4 regions of the Neorhizobium descurainiae genome follow, and region 2 is predicted to be linked to each of the others. Evidence: riboswitches for the same ligand, from Rfam matches in the RefSeq annotation. Region 2 holds a riboswitch; each other region holds the start of a gene.

Region 1 (4,147 bases), on a different contig from region 2:
TTTTCGAAGGGACGGACGAGGGCATCACCGAAGAAAACCTGCAGAGCCGCGCCCGCGGTACCATTCTCATGGCGATCTCCAACAAATTCGGCTCGATGGTGGTGACCACCGGTAACAAATCGGAAATGTCGGTGGGCTACGCGACCCTCTACGGCGACATGAACGGCGGCTTCAACCCGATCAAGGACCTCTACAAGATGCAGGTCTATGCGCTCTCCGCCTGGCGCAACCGGCACCTGCCGCCGACCGCGCTCGGGCCGACGGGCGAGGTGATCCCGAAGAACATCCTTTCCAAGGCGCCCTCGGCGGAATTGAGGCCCAACCAGACGGACCAGGATTCGCTGCCGCCCTATCCGGTGCTCGACGACATCCTCGAATGCCTGGTCGAGATGGAGATGGGCACGGAGGAGATCGTCGCCCGCGGCCATGACATCGCGACCGTGCACCGGATCGAGCACCTGCTCTATCTCGCCGAATACAAGCGGCGGCAATCGGCGCCGGGCGTGAAGATCACCAAGAAGAATTTCGGCCGCGACCGGCGCTATCCGATTACCAACCGGTTCAGAGATCGGTAGGGCGAAGCCATGGCATTGCGCAGCTCGGTCGAGGTCTTCAACATCCGCACCCGACAGAACCGGGTGGTATGGCAGACGGAAGCCTTGTTCGAGGCACCGAACTGGTCGCCGGACGGACGCTACCTGATGCTGAACAGCGAGGGATTGATCTATCGCCTGTCTCCGGACGGTGACGGTGATCCCGAGCCGGTGGACACGGGCTTTGCCCGGCAGTGCAACAACGACCACGGCATCTCGCCGGAGGGTTCGCTGATCGCCGTGTCCGACAAGGTCGAGTTCGGCAAGTCGGCGATCTACGTGCTGCCGGCCGAAGGCGGTGCGCCGAAACTGGTGACGAAGAACCTGCCGTCTTACTGGCATGGCTGGTCGCCGGACGGGAAGGCATTCGCCTATTGCGGCATCCGCGACCAGGTCTTCGACATCTATACGATTGACATTGGGGGCGGCGAGGAGACGCGGCTCACCTTCGGCGAAGGCCGCAACGACGGGCCGGACTATTCGCCGGATGGAAAGTGGATCTATTTCAACTCCAGCCGCACCGGCCTGATGCAGATCTGGCGCGTGCCGGCTGCCGGAGGACCGGCCGAACGGATCACCAACAGCGATTATGGCGACTGGTTTCCGCATCCGTCACCGAAGGGTGACAAGATCGTCTTCGTCTCCTACGACGCCGATGTCTTCGACCATCCGCGCGACAAAAACGTGCGCGTCCGGCTGATGGACATGGATGGCGGCAATGTCGAGACGCTGTTCGACCTTTTCGGCGGGCAGGGCACGATGAACTCGCCCAACTGGGCGCCGAACGGCGGCGAATTCGCCTATGTGCGATACTTCCCCGTCGCATAAGCGGCTTGAACGGCTTCGGCCTTCCGGGCATAACGCCTTCGTCAGGTGCCCGCTTGTTGCGGGAGAATCGGGAATCCGGTGAGATGCCGGAACGTGCCCAACGCTGTGAGGCGGACGCCCGGCCGCGAGATTTAGGCCACTGGAGTTTTCCGGGAAGGCTGCGGCAGAAGCGGATGAAGCCAAGTCAGAAGACCGGCCTGACGGGATAGACCGATCCGCGCGGACGGCGGGCAGGTTTCGAAGCTCTCCCCGGCCCACAGGCATGGGGGCTGCATTGTTGGGGAAAACGATGCGACCTGACCTTTTTGAACCCGGCCTCGTACTTGCCGGCGAATTTTCCGGAACCGAGCGGGCGGCCGTCTACCGGGCGATCGAGACGCGCCGCGACGTGCGCGACCAGTTCCTGCCCGAGCCGCTGCCGGACGATCTGGTGATGCGGCTGCTTGCCGCCGCCCATGCGGCGCCGTCGGTCGGCTTCATGCAGCCCTGGAACTTCGTCCTGATCCGCGATCCGGCGGTGCGGGAAGCGGCCTTCGCCGCCTTTTCGCGCGCCAATGACGAGGCTGCGGAAATGTTCCCCGAAGAGCGGCGCGATCTCTATCGCAGCCTGAAGCTCGAAGGCATCCGGAAGGCGCCGCTCTCGATCTGCGTGACCTGCGATCCGGACAGGGCAGGGCCGGTAGTGCTCGGCCGCACCCACAATCCGCGCATGGATGTCTATTCGACCGTCTGCGCCGTGCAGAACCTCTGGCTCGCAGCACGCGCGGAAGGCATCGGCGTCGGCTGGGTGAGCATCTTCCGCGACGAGGACGTGCGCGCGCTGCTCGGCATTCCCGAACGCATCGAGATCGTCGCCTGGCTCTGTCTGGGTTACGTCGACCGGCTTTATGCCGAGCCGGAACTGGCGGTCAGAGGCTGGCGCCAGCGCCTGCCGCTCGAAGAGCTGATCTTCAGGGAGAAATGGGAGAATCGCTGATCATTGCTGCGGCTGCGGCCCGCTCGATTTCGGATGGGCGAGATCGATGTTTTCCTCGGGCAGGAATTGCGGGCCGACCGTGCGCACCTTCCTGTCCGGATCGTAGGGACGCTCCGGGCCCGGCAAGTTCGGCTGGATGGCCGCGGCCTGCGGCTGCTCGGGCGGCGTGGTGCGCAGATTGGTGATGCCGGAATAGGGCTCTTCCTTCGGCAGTTCGATACCCTGCACCTTCATCCGCTCCTTCTGGTCCTCCTCCACGTCGGACGGAATGCAGCTGTTCGAGCGGATCGCCGCCAGGATGGCGGTGCGTTCGTCGGAAGACTGCACCAATTGCCGCACATTGTTCCGTTCGTCGGTTATGGCGTCGCGGTTCGCTTCCGCCTGCTGGAGCTGATCGCGGATTTCCTGACAGACCTCGCTGTCCGCACCGCCGAGGGTGATGACGCTCCCGGTGCCACAGCCGGCACTGCGCATCTCGATCCGCAACTGCCGGATTACGCTGTTCTGGCGGCTGAGCTGTTGCGCATAACGCCGCATTTCGGCGGTGTTGCCGATCACCTGGCGGGTATTGTTGAGCTGCCGGTAAAGCGCCGCGCAGGCGGCGACGTCACGCGCGGAGGCCGCTGCGGGAACGAGCAGAAGCGGGGCGATCAAGAGGCCACGAAGGCGCATGGGCATTGTGTCCGGCATTCTCTCCAGTCGGCGGAGACCCGATCATGGAGCAGGCCGGTTGACAATATCATAAGGCGCGCCCCACGGCCTGGTTGAAATTCAGGGGAAGGCGGCCTCTGCCCCTCAGCTCGTCAACTTATGGCTGCACTTCGAGATTGGGCTGCGATGCCTCCGCGACCGCAAGCGCCGCCATGTTGACGACACCGCGGGAGGTGACCGACGGCGAAAGGATATGCGCCGGCATGGCCGCGCCCAAAAGGATCGGTCCGACATGCAGCGCGTCGGTCATGTTGCGGACGATGCCGAGCGAGATATTGGCCGCATCGAGGTTCGGGAAGACGAGGAGATTGGCCTCTCCGGTGAGCGAGCTGTTCGGCATGGCGCGCTTGCGCAACACCTCCGAGAGAGCCGAGCCGCCCTGCATTTCGCCGTCGACTTCCAGGTCCGGCGCCCGTTCGCGCACCAGCTTGAGCGCGGCGCGCATCTTCTGGGCGCTTTCCGAATCCCGCGAACCGAAATTCGAATGGCAGATCAGCGCCGCTTTCGGGACGATGCCGAACCGGCGGATCTCTTCTGCGGCGAGAACGGTGATCTCGGCGATCTCCTGCGCGTTCGGATTGTAGTTGACGAACGTGTCGGTGAAGAAGATCGTGCCGCGCTGCGAGATGATCAGGCTGAGGGTCGAGAAGGCGCAGACGCCGGCGCGCTTGCCAATGATCTGCTCCACGTCGCTCAGGTGCTTGTCGTAGCGGCCCTCGACGCCGCAGATCAGCGCATCCGCTTCGCCGCGCTTGACCGAGAGCGCGCCAATGACGGTGTTGTTGGTGCGCACGATGGTTCGCGCAGCTTCCGGGTTGACGCCCTCGCGGCCGACCAGGGCGAAATAGTCGTCCACGTAGTCGCGGTAACGCGGGTCGTCTTCCGGATTGACCACGGCGAAATCGACATTCGGACGGATGCGGATGCCGAAGCGTTTCAGGCGCGCCTCGATGACCGAGGGGCGGCCGATCAGGATCGGGGTGGCGGTCTTTTCCTCGAGCAGGACCTGGGCTGCGCGCAGCACCCGTTCGTCTTCGCC
Region 2 (4,147 bases):
CTTCTCCACCCAGAGGTCGACGGACATCGGGTGCCGCAGGTCGGAAAGGTTGGCCAGCCGCAGGCTCGCCCGACCCTTGTCCCAGGCTGCAGCGATGCCGTTCAGGTCGCTGCCGGAAAAGGACAGCACCACCACATCGGCGGGCGACTGGTTGAGGTCGACCGGCTCGATCAGGTCGTCGAGCGACGACGATGTGGTGGCAAGTATGTGCATTTCCGTTGCCTTATGCGGCCAGCATCCTTTCGATCGCCGCGCGGTCGATCCCTTTTTCGCCGATCACGACAAGACGGCCGTGCCGCGCTTCGCCGGGCGCCCAGGCGCGGTCGAAATAATGGTTCACGCGCGATCCTACAGCCTGGACCTGCAGGCGCATCGGCTTATCCGCGACCTCCACAAAGCCTTTTATGCGCAGGACGTTCTCGGCTTCCGCCGTCACGGAGATGCGGGCGGCGAGTGCTTCGGCATCCGCCACGGCCGGCAGGTCGACGACAAAGCTGTCGAAGTCGTCGTGGTCGTGATCGAGCTCGTCGTCGTGATGCGTCTTGCGGTTCCCGATGTCATCCTCGACGGCGAGCCCGAGGCCGATCAGCACTGCCGGATCGATCGCCCCATTCGCGGCCGAGACGATCTTCACGGCCCGCGGCAGGTGGGCGGTAACGCGATCCTTGGCGGTGGCGAGCCCTGCGGCATCCAGAAGATCGGTCTTGGTCAGAACGATCATGTCGGCACAGGCGACCTGGTCCTCGAAGACTTCCTCGACCGGGTCGTCATGGTCGATCGAGTCGTCTGCCTGCCGCTGGGCTTCCAGCGCGCCGTGATCGTCGGCGACCCGGCCCTCCGCCAGAGCCACGCCGTCGACCACGGCGACGACGCCATCCACCGTCACGCGCGCCTTCACATCCGGCCACTGGAAGGCCTGGACGAGCGGCTTCGGCAGCGCAAGTCCGGAAGTCTCGATGAGGATATGGTCGACGCGCGGTTCGCGGGAGAGGATCTGGTCGATCGCCGGCACGAAGTCGTCGGCGACGGTGCAGCAGATGCAGCCGTTGGCGAGCTCGATGATATTGTCTTCCGGGCAGGTCTCGATGCCGCAGCCCTTCAGCACGTCGCCGTCGATGCCGACATCGCCGAATTCGTTGACGATGATCGCCAGGCGCTTACCGTCGAGCTTCTCGATCAGGCTGCGGATCAGCGTGGTCTTGCCGGCGCCCAGGAACCCGGTGACGACGGTGCAGGGAACGCGGTCGAAATTGACGCTCATGAAGGCATGTCCTCGTGATGGTGGAAGGGTGGAATGCGGGCCGTCATGCCTTTGCCGCGGAGGCAGGCGGGACGGCCACGAAGGGGAAGGAAGCCGCGCTCGTCCCCGGCGAGCATCATTGCGCCGGTCACGATGTCTTCGACATTCTCCAGCGTCAGATGCCCGAAAACGTAAGACCAGCCGGATCGGTGGTTGAAGGCCGCGCTCGGGCTCTTTTCGCAATTGGCGAGGCAGGTGACGGGCTTTACGGCAAGCGGCTTGCCGGCTGTAGCTTCCCGCAGAGCGGCGATCATCCCGATGCCGGGGCGTGTTTCGGGATCGATCTCGTCGCGGCAATTGGTGCAGACGAAGATCGTCACATCCACGGCTTCCGGGACGGTTTCCAGATCGTCTTTTCGCTCGTCACTCATCATCTAAGCCGCGTTACCGCCAGTTCGAAAAATCGGGGCGCGGAGCAGAAGGGCAAGCCCGCCTGCGGTGAATGACAAGACTTCCTCCGGAGCACCCCGCCCGGCGAAGCTTAAATCGAACGGCAGGTCTCCTGGCTCGCGGGTCGCCGCCATTTGCCTGCCTTCCCGGTTTTCCCAGTGGCTTTCCGGCCCAGAGGCCTTGCTCGGCAAAATGGCTCGCCGCCTACAGTTGCGGGGGCAGCCGCGGCATTGATCCCAAGGATCGCACCGCATTCTCTCTTAGCCCTTCCCGTTGCCGGAAAAGGACCGTCTTCTTTCAACTAAGCCCGGTCATAGCCCTATGTCAATGGAGTGCGGCGGGCGTCGCAAAGGCGATTGCGGGGCTCGCGAATTCGTCTATAGTGACCGGACCTATGGTGCCCGAAAGGGTTTTGAGGGAATGCGGTGCGACGGATTTGCCGTCAAACCCGTGGCTGCCCCCGCAACTGTAAGCGGAAAGTCTTCGTCCAAAACGGCCGGTTGGCCGTCAAGCCACTGGAGCAATCCGGGAAGGCGGGCGAGAGGCGCCTGATCCGCGAGCCAGGAGACCTGCCAGAGGTGGTGAGAAACTTGAACAGCCCTCGGGTGGAGGGCGAAAGGACGAGACCATGGTAACGAATTCTGCCGCAAGTGCGGTCAGCGTTTCCGCTTCGAAGATCATTCCCCTCGGCATGACGGCCATTCTCGGCCTGTTCATCGTCGGTTTTGTCGGCTTCTCGCATCTGGAAGTCGTCCACAACGCCGCCCACGACACGCGCCATTCCCTGGCCTTCCCCTGCCACTGAGAGGAATTTCCAAATGTCGCTGTTTCGTAACATCGTCTTCACGGCGGTGATCGCCGGGCTGTTGTCGGGACTTCTCCTCACCGTCATGCAGCATTTCTCGACGGTGCCGCTCATCCTGCAGGCCGAGACCTATGAAAATGCCGGCGGTGCCGAGGCCGGTCACAGCCACAACCATGAGGCTGCCCCGGCTGGCGGTGTCGCGCCCCCTGCGGCGGCTGAACATAGCCACGACGAGGAGGCCTGGGCTCCCGCCGACGGTTTTGAGCGCCTCATCTACACCGCCGCAGCCGATATCTTGTCGGCAATCGGCTTCGGTCTCGTGCTGATCGCCGCTTCGGAAGCCCTGGGAGGCTTCAAGGGCTGGCGCGGCGGGTTGATGTTCGGCATTGCCGGCTTCCTCACCGTCAGCCTCGCTCCCGGCCTCGGCCTGCCGCCGGAACTGCCGGGCATGCCGGCCGCCGAGCTCGGTCCGCGCCAGATCTGGTGGATTTCGACGGCCATCTGCACCGCTCTCGGCCTCGGCCTGCTCGCCTATACCCGTTCGGTCGTGTTTGCCGTGCTGGCGATCGTTCTGCTGGTCGCTCCGCATCTGGTTGGCGCTCCCCTGCCGCCGACGCATGAGACGGCGGTGCCGCTGGAGCTGCATGCCCGCTTCGTCAATGCCGTTTACGTCACCAATCTGGTGTTCTGGGCAGTGCTCGGCGCGCTCATCGCGGTGGTCCGCGAGAAGTTCCGCGCCGGCGAAGATGTCGCGGTGCGCCCTTCGGCGGGGCTTGCTTCGCGGTGAAGGAGATCGATCAGGCGGCAGCCGAGCGCCACCGCGCCAAGATGGCGAACCGCAAGGCGGTGCAGGATGCGGAAGTGGCCGGGAAGATCCTCGAAAAGGGCCTTCTCATCGTCCATACCGGTTCCGGCAAGGGTAAATCCACCGCCGCATTCGGTCTGGCGCTGCGCATGCTCGGCAACAACCGCCGCGTCGGCGTGGTGCAGTTCATCAAGGGTGCCTGGTCGACCGGCGAACAGCCGGCGCTGGCCGTCTTCGGCGATCGGGTCGTCTGGCATACGATGGGCGAGGGCTTCACCTGGGAAACGCAGGACCTGCAACGGGATATCGCCGCCGCCGAAAAGGCATGGGGGAAGGCGCTGGACCTGATGGCGGACGAGACGATCGGCCTCGTCATTCTCGACGAGCTCAATATCGCGCTGCGTTACGATTATCTCAATCTCGGCACGGTGATCGCCGCATTGCAGGCCCGCCGGCCGGACCTGCATGTGGTCGTCACCGGCCGCAACGCCAAACCGGCGCTCATCGAAGCCGCCGACATGGTGACCGAAATGACGCTGGTGAAGCACCATTTCAAGGCCGGCGTGAAGGCCCAGGCCGGCATCGAGTTCTAAGCCATGACCGCCCGCGCGCTGATGTTTCAGGGAACGGGCTCGGATGTGGGCAAGTCGCTGGTCGTGGCCGGGCTTGCCCGCGCCTTCACCTTGCGCGGCCTGAAGGTCCTGCCGTTCAAGCCGCAGAACATGTCGAACAATGCGGCCGTGACGGCGGATGGCGGCGAGATCGGCCGGGCGCAGGCGCTGCAGGCGCGCGCTGGGAAAGCACCGCTCAGCGTCCACATGAACCCGGTCCTGCTGAAGCCCCAGAG
Region 3 (4,147 bases), on a different contig from region 2:
GGCCGATATGCAGGCGCTGGCGTTCGCCGCCGGAAAGCGTGTGCCAAAGCCGGCCGGACAGGTGGGCCATGTCGACGTTCCGAAGCGCCGCCTCGACGATCACGTCGTCCTCAGACGACCAGGGCGACAGAGGTCCGAGATAGGGCGTGCGCCCAAGCTCCACCGCCTGCCGGGCGGTGATCCTCTCGCCGGTTTCCGCCTGCTGCTCCACTAGCGCCAGCCGGCGGGAAACCTCGCGCCGCCCGAGCGCGGTAATCGGCACGCCGTCCAGCAGGACTTCGCCGGACTTCGGCTTACGGATGCCGGCAAGCAGCGCCATGAGGCTCGTCTTTCCCGAACCGTTCGGGCCGATGATGCCGAGAAACTCGCCGGTGCGCACGTCGAGCGAGACATCGCGCAGGATTTCGGCGCCGCCGGCGGTCCATGAAACATTCCTGGCCGAAAGCGTCATGCGCGGCCCCTCCTCTGTCCGAGAATCAAGGCGAAGGCCGGCGCCCCGACGAGCGCGGTGATCACGCCGATCGGCAGGACCTGGCCGGGTATCAAGATGCGCGACAGGATATCCGCCACGATCATGAAGACGGCGCCGATCAGCGCCGCCGCCGGCAGGAGCACGCCGTGGCGGACGCCGACCAGCATGCGCGCCGCATGCGGGATGACCAGCCCGACGAAGCCGATCGATCCGACGATGGACACCATGACCGCCGTCATCATGGCGGAGATGCCGACCAGCACGAGATAGATGCGGCGGACCGAAATGCCGAGCGAGGCGGCCTGCTCCGCGCCGAAGGTGAAGGCATCGAGCGACCGGGCGTGCCAGAGGCAGACCGCAAGCCCCGACAGGGCCGCAGGTATGGCAAGCCAGGCATCCGGCCAGCGGACGCCGGAAAGATTGCCGAGCAGCCAGAACATGATGCCGCGCGCCTGTTCAGCGGTCGCCGCCTTGGTGACGATGAAGGAGGTGAGCGCATTGAAAAGTTGCGAGCCTGCGACGCCGGCGAGGATGATGGCCGCCGTTCCCCTGCCCGCCTTGACGGCCAGCAGGCTGACGAGCGCGAAGGCGACGAGCGCCCCGAAAAAGGCGCCCATCGGCAGCGTCAGGAGACCTCCGCCGAAGCCGAGGATCGCGACGCCCACGGCGCCGGTGGAGGCCCCCGCCGAAATGCCGAGAATATAGGGATCGGCCAGGGGATTGCGCAGCAGCGACTGCAGCACGACGCCGGAGAGGGCAAGCGAGGCGCCGCAGCAGGCCGCTACGACCGCGCGGCTCAACCTGTAGCTCCAGACGATGCCCTCATCGATCGGCTCCAGCGGATAGCCCGCATCCCAGAGCCGGTTGGCGACCGTCTTGGCAACGACCTCGAACGGGATCGCGGTCTCGCCGATCGCCGCGCCCAGCCAGAGCGCGGCGACGAGGACGGCGAGCGCGAGCGAAACCGCACCCGTCCGGCCGATCGAGGACATGGCCCGGCTCATTCGGCGAGGCCGGCGGCTGCGATGGCGTCCGCAAGCACCTCGATCCCTTCGATCGTGCGGATCGTCGGGTTCATCGCCTGCGCGTCCATGTCGAAGACATGGCCGTTCTTCGCGGCCGGCATCAGGCTTGCGACCGGGTCGGTCTCAAGGAACCTGTGCTTGGCCTCGATGCTGTCCAGCGGATAGCGGCGGCGCTCCATGGCGCCCGCGACGATCATGGTCGGATCGGCCTTGGCGATGGTTTCCCAGCCGACCGTCGGCCATTCGTCGTCCGTCTCGATGATGTTGCGGATGCCAAGCGCCGACATGATATAGCCCGGCGCGCCGTTCCTGCCGGCGACATAGGGATCGGCGCCCGCGGCGCTCGAGAACCAGAAGACGGCGGAAAGCTTGCCTTGCGCAGACGCGACCTTGGCACGGGCGGCGGCCTCACGCTGCTTCAGATCGGCCACGACCTCCTCGCCCTTGTCCTGCACGTCGTAGATCTTGGCGAGCTCGCGGATTTCCCGGTAAACGAGGTCCATGGTGAAGACCTGGTGGCGGACGCCGTCGCTCGCGGCGGAATTTTCCTTGCCGGTGCAATCGGACGGCGACGTGTAGACCGGTATGCCGAGTTCTGCGAACTGTTCCGGCTTGCCGACCACGCCTTCGGGTCCGACCTGCCACTGGAACTGCACGGCGACGATATCCGGCCTTTTGCCGAGCACGCTTTCGAAGCTCGGCTCGTTATCGGCGAGCCGGTCGATTTTGGCGTTCACCTCCTCATATTCCTTGAGGACCGGTCCGACCCAGAGCGCGGTGCCGACGACCTTGTCCGCCAGGCCTAAGAGATAGAGGATTTCGGTGCTGCTCTGGCCGATCGACACGGTACGCGACGGCGCCTTTTCGAAAGTCACCTGCCGGCCGCAGTTCTCAAGAGTGAGCGGATAGGCGGTTTCCGCCGCCACGGCACCGTGGAACAGGCCGGAGGCGATCAAGGAGATGGCGCCGAGGCCGGCGCGGAACGGCCGTTTCAGAAAGATATTCATCGTGTTTCCCCGAATGTGACGTGAATGCCGCCGGCAAATCCATGTGCCGGGCAGTAGTGAAGCTCAGAATGCCCTTGAGGCAGCCCGATTGGCCGAACGATCGTCGAGATTTGGGGAATGCGAAGCGCCAGGGCGCCCTGCGGCGCGGATGGTGATCATGTCCTGCTCCTGTTCCGGGCATCCCCGCCCGTGCGATGGATCGATGTTCGACGGCAGGTCTCCTGGCTCGCGGATATCCGCCGTCCATCTGCCTTCCCGCGCCGCATGGACGCAGTGGCATGGCGCCTTCCGGCGCCACGAGGATGGACAGCAATCCGCTTACAGTTGCGGGGGCAGCCACGGCATTGGCCCCTTTCGGGCGTCCGCACCGTGTTCCCTTTTCATCCCCTCCGAGTCACCGTCGGGGAACCGTCGCGTTCAGTTATGCCGAGCGCGGCGATCGCGTCAAGCCGCGAGAGACGAGTGCCGTCAATGGACGGCGCCGGAGCCTCCGATGGCGACGATGCTGAAGGGCTGCCCCTCGACCGCAATGGTGCGAGCCTCCTTCAGGGTCCCGATGTCGATCATCCGCACAAGGCCGTGGCGGGGATCGGTGATGGCGATCTCATCGCCGGCCACTGCAAGGCGCGGGCGCGGATCGCGCCAATGGCCGTCCTTGCTGTAGGGCTCGGTGACGGTTGCCGATGCGGCGATTTCGCCACGCAGCACGTCGACGACGTGCAATTGCCCGTCTTCGGTCAGCACATAGGCATTCTTGACGCGCGCAGGGTCAAGCGCGAAATCGATGCGCCGGGTCGGCAGGTCCACCAGGCGGTAGGGCTCGGCGCTTTCCGGATCGATCAGGGCGATCCTGTCCTCGCCATAATTGCCGAGAAAGAACTGCATGACCTTGCTGCCGAGCAGGGTCGTCACCTTTCCCTTCGGTAGCGCTTCGCCGTATTCCAGCATTTCGAGCTCGACGCCGCCCTGCTTGCCGGGACGCGCGACCAGGACGCCCTCTGCGCAACCGAAGGCGGCCAGCCTCGCCGAAAAGGCCTCTCCGTGCAGGGCCGTGCAAGGTTCGACCTCGCCGACCTGTCCGCCGCTCGCGTCGAGGACGCGCAGGCCGAGGCGCGGCGGCAGTTCGTCCGGCTTCGTCTCAACCTTCGTATCGGGAACGGAAACAAGCATCGCCTCCCCCATGGGAACGGCGACCCCGTGATGCGGCGCCGTCGCATCGACGGTCCTTTCAGATATCTTGCCCTCGAGCAGTCCCTCTTCGGAAAGAAGCTTCGCCTTGCCTTCCCTGTCGTAGAACAGCACTACGTCGTCGCCGTGCATGACGGCATGGACCGGCCGTTTTCCGTCGAACGCGACCGGCAGCATTTCGGGGTCGGACGTTTCGAGATCGCGATGCTCGCCGTGGTCGGACAGCGTCACGCCGGATTTGATCGCCTGGACCGTATCGGCCTCGCTCTGGACGGCGAAGACGGTGCGGCCGGAACTGCTGGCGGCCAGTGCGGCGTAACCCTTCAGGGCGAACTCGCCGATCTCCTTTCCCGTCGCCGCGTCGAAGGACCGGGCCACGGGAGCCGTGTGATCGGCGACGAACAGCCGCCATGTCTGCTTCTCCTCCTCGGCCTGGGCCGAACCCATCAAAATGC
Region 4 (4,147 bases), on a different contig from region 2:
TGCAGCCGAAATGGCGGGAGCCGAAGGCATCTGCAAAGCCTGAGCCGATGTGAAGCTGGTGAGCGCAGAAGCGACCGCAAGCGCTGCCGCGGTCAAACGCAGGTGGAGGGGTCTCATCCTGGTGTTTCCTTTCAGGAAGTATTGGCAGAAAACAACGCGGATAGAAGGACTTGGTTCCATGACGGCCGGGCTGGAGCCAATCACGAATAAGCGATCGGTCCCAGGGCAAACTGCATCATGCGACGATCGAAAGCATCGTCTGATCGCCCTGAAGGCGATTGACCATGAAATTCGAATACCATTCGACGAACTGCATGACGCCGCCCTCGTGGATCGCCGAATAAGGTCCCGGCTCATATGCCGGCGAACGGATCCCGAAGGCGTTTTCCTCGACGATCTGGCGGTCCTGGTCGTTGGTCATGTTCCAGACATGCGTCAGCTCTTCGAGATTGTAATCGACGCCCTCGACCGCATCCTTGTGGACCAGCCATTTGGTGGTGACCGCCGTTTCCTCCGGTCCGAGTGGTGTGACGCGGAAGGAGACCGCATGGTCGCCCAGCATGTGGTTCCACGTGGTCGGGTAATGGAAGAGCAGCATCGTGCCGATCCCATCGATCGTCACGTCGTCGGAGAGTTTTCGCTGCACGGCATTCCTGCCCGACATCGTGTAGCTTTCGGCGCCCTCGATCAGCGGCATGCGGGCGACGCGGAACTGGCCGTCCGGCGATATCCTGAACTCGCTCGGCAGATCGGCCGCCTCGCAGCGCCGCCAGTGCTCGATGATGACCGGATCGTCGATCGCGCCCGACACGCCGGTGACGGTAGGCGCTTCCGGAAACGTGCGGCAGAGTTCCGGGTGATTGCCGGCGCAATGATAGCATTCGCGGTTGTTTTCCCAGACGAGCTTCCAATTGCCCTTCTCGATGATCGTCGACTGGTGGGCGACCTTGGCCTCCGACAGGCGGTGCGGCGCCATATAGGGCTCGATCGCCTCGCGAACGGGCGCGAAATCCGGCGCCTCGTTGGCAAGGCAGATGAAGATGTAGCCGGCGACGCTCTCGCAATGGACCTTCTTCAACCCGAACTCTCTCTTGTCGAAATCCTGGCCCATCTGCCGGGCGATGAGCAGCGAGCCGTCGAGTTCGTAGGTCCATTGATGGTAGGGACAGACGAGCCGCACCGCCGAGCCGCTTTCCTTGGTGCATACCCGGCTGCCGCGGTGGCGGCAGGTATTGTGGAGCGCCCGGATCAGGCCGTCACGGCCGCGCACGACGACGACCGGATAGTCGCCGATCTGCAACGTGAAATAGCTGCCGGCCTTGGGCAGTTCGCAATCGTGGCCGACGAACAGCCAATCGCGATACCAGATCAATTCGAGATCGAGCTTGTAATAATCGGGATCGGTGTAAAAGGCCTGTTCGAGGCTGAAGCCTTCGCGGCGGTTCTTGAGCTGCCGCAGGACCTGACTGCGAGTTTCCATCTTGCCTTCCTTGTCGAAGCGAGCCTTGGGGCGGCCTGCGGAAGGACATGGAAACGCCGGCCGGTCTCGCCCCGCCAATCTCCGCGTCCCGAGCGCCCGCCGCGATCGGTCAAATTCTCTTTCACCTCAGGCTGGTTTCCGGGCTCAGGAGCTGTCCCTCGCGGGACGGGCATGGCGCCTTCCCGGGCGGCCCTTGCGGCTCTTTCCCAGTGGCTTGTGCCATGCCTCTTACACTCCACCACCGTTGCGGGGGCAGCGCCGGGCTTCGACCGGCTTCCCAATTCTCCGCCCTCCCTAGCGAGGCGGCACCTTGAGCTTGCAGCGGATATAATCATCTGCCCCACGTGTCGCATAGGCAACATTGCGACATCGGCAACCGCATTGACGACGGCTTCGGAAAACCCTTAAGCCCCGCGAAAGGAAAACCTGTCATTGAGGGCTGAAGCTCAAGATTTCCGGCATCAACAGGAGCGATGCCCCCGTGCAGGCCAAAGGAAAATTCCGCTACTACGAAGCTCCTCCGCCGAAGCCTCCCGCGCCGGCGGGGACGAAGCCTACCGCGCATTCGGAATTCCTGCGGACCGGACGCATCGCCCGCGACAGCGCCATCTGGGTGCCGGCAGAACGGCGCTATATCGGTTATGCGGACGTCGCCGCGCGCACCGGCAAGAAACTGGAAGCAGCCGGAGAAAAGAGCCACGAGCGGATCAACGCATTCCATCGATCGATCCAGTTCCCGAAGATCATCTTCCACCGCACGCTCGACGAGCGTCCGCATCTCGGCTACTGCCATGTCACGGCCGCGAGAACGTTCCTCGGACGCCGCATGCCGGTCAGCTGGTCCTTCTATATCGCCAATTTCTTTTCCGAGATCGGCGAGGAGGAAAGGTTCTTCGAACGCATCAGCACGACCTATTCGCGCATGTACTTCGCCGTGGCGATCGAGGGGGAGCCGGGCGAACCGTTCCGGATCGACCGCTCGATCCGCAAGAACGGGCTCCTGTTCCAGACCAACGATCCGATGGAAGCGATCAAGAACGTGCTGACGCTCGGCGCATCGAGCCATGCGCTGCGCGAAATCATCAAAAAGCTTTGACGGAAGCCCGGTCCGCGCTATTGACGGGCGGACATGACGGCCGACATCATCGACATCACCCGGGATCATGAACGCGCGCTCCTCAAGGCCTCAGCCGTCTTGGCGGAAGGTTATCCGGTGGCGATCCCCACCGAGACCGTTTACGGGCTTGCCGCGGACGCCACCAACCCGGCAGCCATTGCCCGCATTTACGAGACCAAGGGCCGGCCGCGCTTCAACCCGCTGATCTGCCATGCGGCCGATCTTTCCATGGCCGAGCGCTATGCGGTTTTCGACCCGATCTCGAAAAAGCTCGCCGAGACCTTCTGGCCGGGGCCGCTGACGCTGATCCTGCCGCTGAAGCCGGAAAGCGGCATCCACTCGCTCGCCACCGCGGGTCTCGACACGATCGGCATCCGCCTGCCGAAAGGGTTCGCATCCGAGCTCATCCGCGCCTTCGGGAAGCCGCTTGCCGCGCCGAGCGCCAACACGTCCGGCAAGGTGAGCCCGACAAGCGCGCAGCATGTGGCGGAGGACCTGGGCGACAGGCTCAAGCTCATCGTCGATGGCGGCGCAGCCCCCGTCGGCGTGGAATCGACCATCGTCCGCGTCGAGGACGGCATTATCCGCCTACTGAGACCCGGCGGCGTCGCGGTGGAGGAGATCGAGAAAGCCACCGGCCTCCCGGTGATCCGGCCGGACGGCCCGGCGGCGATCATCGAGGCGCCGGGCATGCTCGCCTCCCACTATGCGCCGGGCGCGGCCGTCCGGCTCAACGCCGATCACGTCGAACCCGGCGAAGCGCTGATCCGGCTGGGTTCCGCCCCGGTAAAGGGAATAGAGCTTGCCACCGCGGTTTTTGATTTGAGCCCTTCCGGCGATCTTGCGCAGGCGGCGGCAAATCTGTTCGCTTACCTGAAGCGCGCCGATGCGACCGGTGCGGCCCGTATTGCCGTCACGCCCATTCCCGACCACGGGCTTGGCGAGGCGATCAACGACCGGCTGGCCCGCGCCGCCGCGCCACGGGAATAGGAGGAGGCTGCCGATGGATATTTCCGGACCGAAACCAGAGCTTCTCGACCGCTTCGCGGCGATCGTCGGCGAAAGCCATGTCCTGCGCGACCCGCAGGACATGGCCCCGCATCTCGTCGAGGGCCGCGGGCTCTATCAGGGCTCCTCGCCCATGCTGCTGAAGCCCGGCTCGACGCAGGAGGTTTCGGAAATCCTCAAGCTCGCGAGCGAGACCGGGACGCCGATCGTGCCGCAAACGGGCAATACCGGCCTCGTCGGCGGCCAGACGCCCCGCACCGGCGGCAGCGACCTGATCGTCTCGCTCGAACGGATGAACCGCATCCGCGATGTCGACCCCGTTGCCAACGTGCTCGTCGCCGATGGCGGCGCGATCCTCGCCGACGTGCAGAAGGCGGCCGAGGCGGCCGGCCGGCTGTTTCCGCTGTCGCTCGGTTCGGAAGGCTCCTGCCGCATCGGCGGCAATCTCTCCACCAATGCCGGCGGCACCGCCGTGCTCGCCTACGGCAACATGCGCCAGCTCTGCCTCGGTCTGGAGGTTGTATTGCCGACGGGCGAGATCT

Evidence for each region. Region 2 has a riboswitch for cobalamin ahead of ACMGE0_RS19505 (CbtB domain-containing protein). Riboswitches for the same ligand answer to the same signal wherever they lie in the genome.
Region 1: it holds a riboswitch for cobalamin, as region 2 does, so the genes downstream of both, bluB (5,6-dimethylbenzimidazole synthase) here and ACMGE0_RS19505 (CbtB domain-containing protein) in region 2, are expected to answer to the same signal.
Region 3: it holds a riboswitch for cobalamin, as region 2 does, so the genes downstream of both, ACMGE0_RS33140 (ABC transporter substrate-binding protein) here and ACMGE0_RS19505 (CbtB domain-containing protein) in region 2, are expected to answer to the same signal.
Region 4: it holds a riboswitch for cobalamin, as region 2 does, so the genes downstream of both, ACMGE0_RS13110 (aromatic ring-hydroxylating oxygenase subunit alpha) here and ACMGE0_RS19505 (CbtB domain-containing protein) in region 2, are expected to answer to the same signal.

What each region holds. Positions count from the first base shown of each region.
Region 1 is NZ_JBLFFK010000010.1:128,130-132,276, reverse strand. It holds gene ACMGE0_RS18400 (NAD+ synthase) at 1-575, shown strand, start outside; gene ACMGE0_RS18395 (TolB family protein) at 591-1,421, shown strand; cobalamin riboswitch at 1,448-1,636, shown strand; gene bluB (5,6-dimethylbenzimidazole synthase) at 1,711-2,397, shown strand; gene ACMGE0_RS18385 (hypothetical protein) at 2,398-3,069, opposite strand; gene ACMGE0_RS18380 (NADP-dependent malic enzyme) at 3,206-4,147, opposite strand, start outside.
Region 2 is NZ_JBLFFK010000011.1:165,384-169,530, forward strand. It holds gene cobN (cobaltochelatase subunit CobN) at 1-213, opposite strand, end outside; gene cobW (cobalamin biosynthesis protein CobW) at 224-1,261, opposite strand; gene ACMGE0_RS19500 (DUF1636 family protein) at 1,258-1,674, opposite strand; cobalamin riboswitch at 1,776-1,997, opposite strand; cobalamin riboswitch at 2,069-2,281, shown strand; gene ACMGE0_RS19505 (CbtB domain-containing protein) at 2,319-2,495, shown strand; gene ACMGE0_RS19510 (CbtA family protein) at 2,509-3,282, shown strand; gene cobO (cob(I)yrinic acid a,c-diamide adenosyltransferase) at 3,279-3,893, shown strand; gene ACMGE0_RS19520 (cobyric acid synthase) at 3,897-4,147, shown strand, end outside.
Region 3 is NZ_JBLFFK010000050.1:1,233-5,379, forward strand. It holds gene ACMGE0_RS33130 (ABC transporter ATP-binding protein) at 1-451, opposite strand, end outside; gene ACMGE0_RS33135 (FecCD family ABC transporter permease) at 448-1,476, opposite strand; gene ACMGE0_RS33140 (ABC transporter substrate-binding protein) at 1,473-2,504, opposite strand; cobalamin riboswitch at 2,699-2,931, opposite strand; gene aztD (zinc metallochaperone AztD) at 2,973-4,147, opposite strand, start outside.
Region 4 is NZ_JBLFFK010000006.1:95,621-99,767, forward strand. It holds gene ACMGE0_RS13105 (BA14K family protein) at 1-117, opposite strand, end outside; gene ACMGE0_RS13110 (aromatic ring-hydroxylating oxygenase subunit alpha) at 236-1,480, opposite strand; cobalamin riboswitch at 1,593-1,808, opposite strand; gene ACMGE0_RS13115 (DUF6656 family protein) at 1,962-2,576, shown strand; gene ACMGE0_RS13120 (L-threonylcarbamoyladenylate synthase) at 2,610-3,587, shown strand; gene ACMGE0_RS13125 (FAD-binding oxidoreductase) at 3,601-4,147, shown strand, end outside.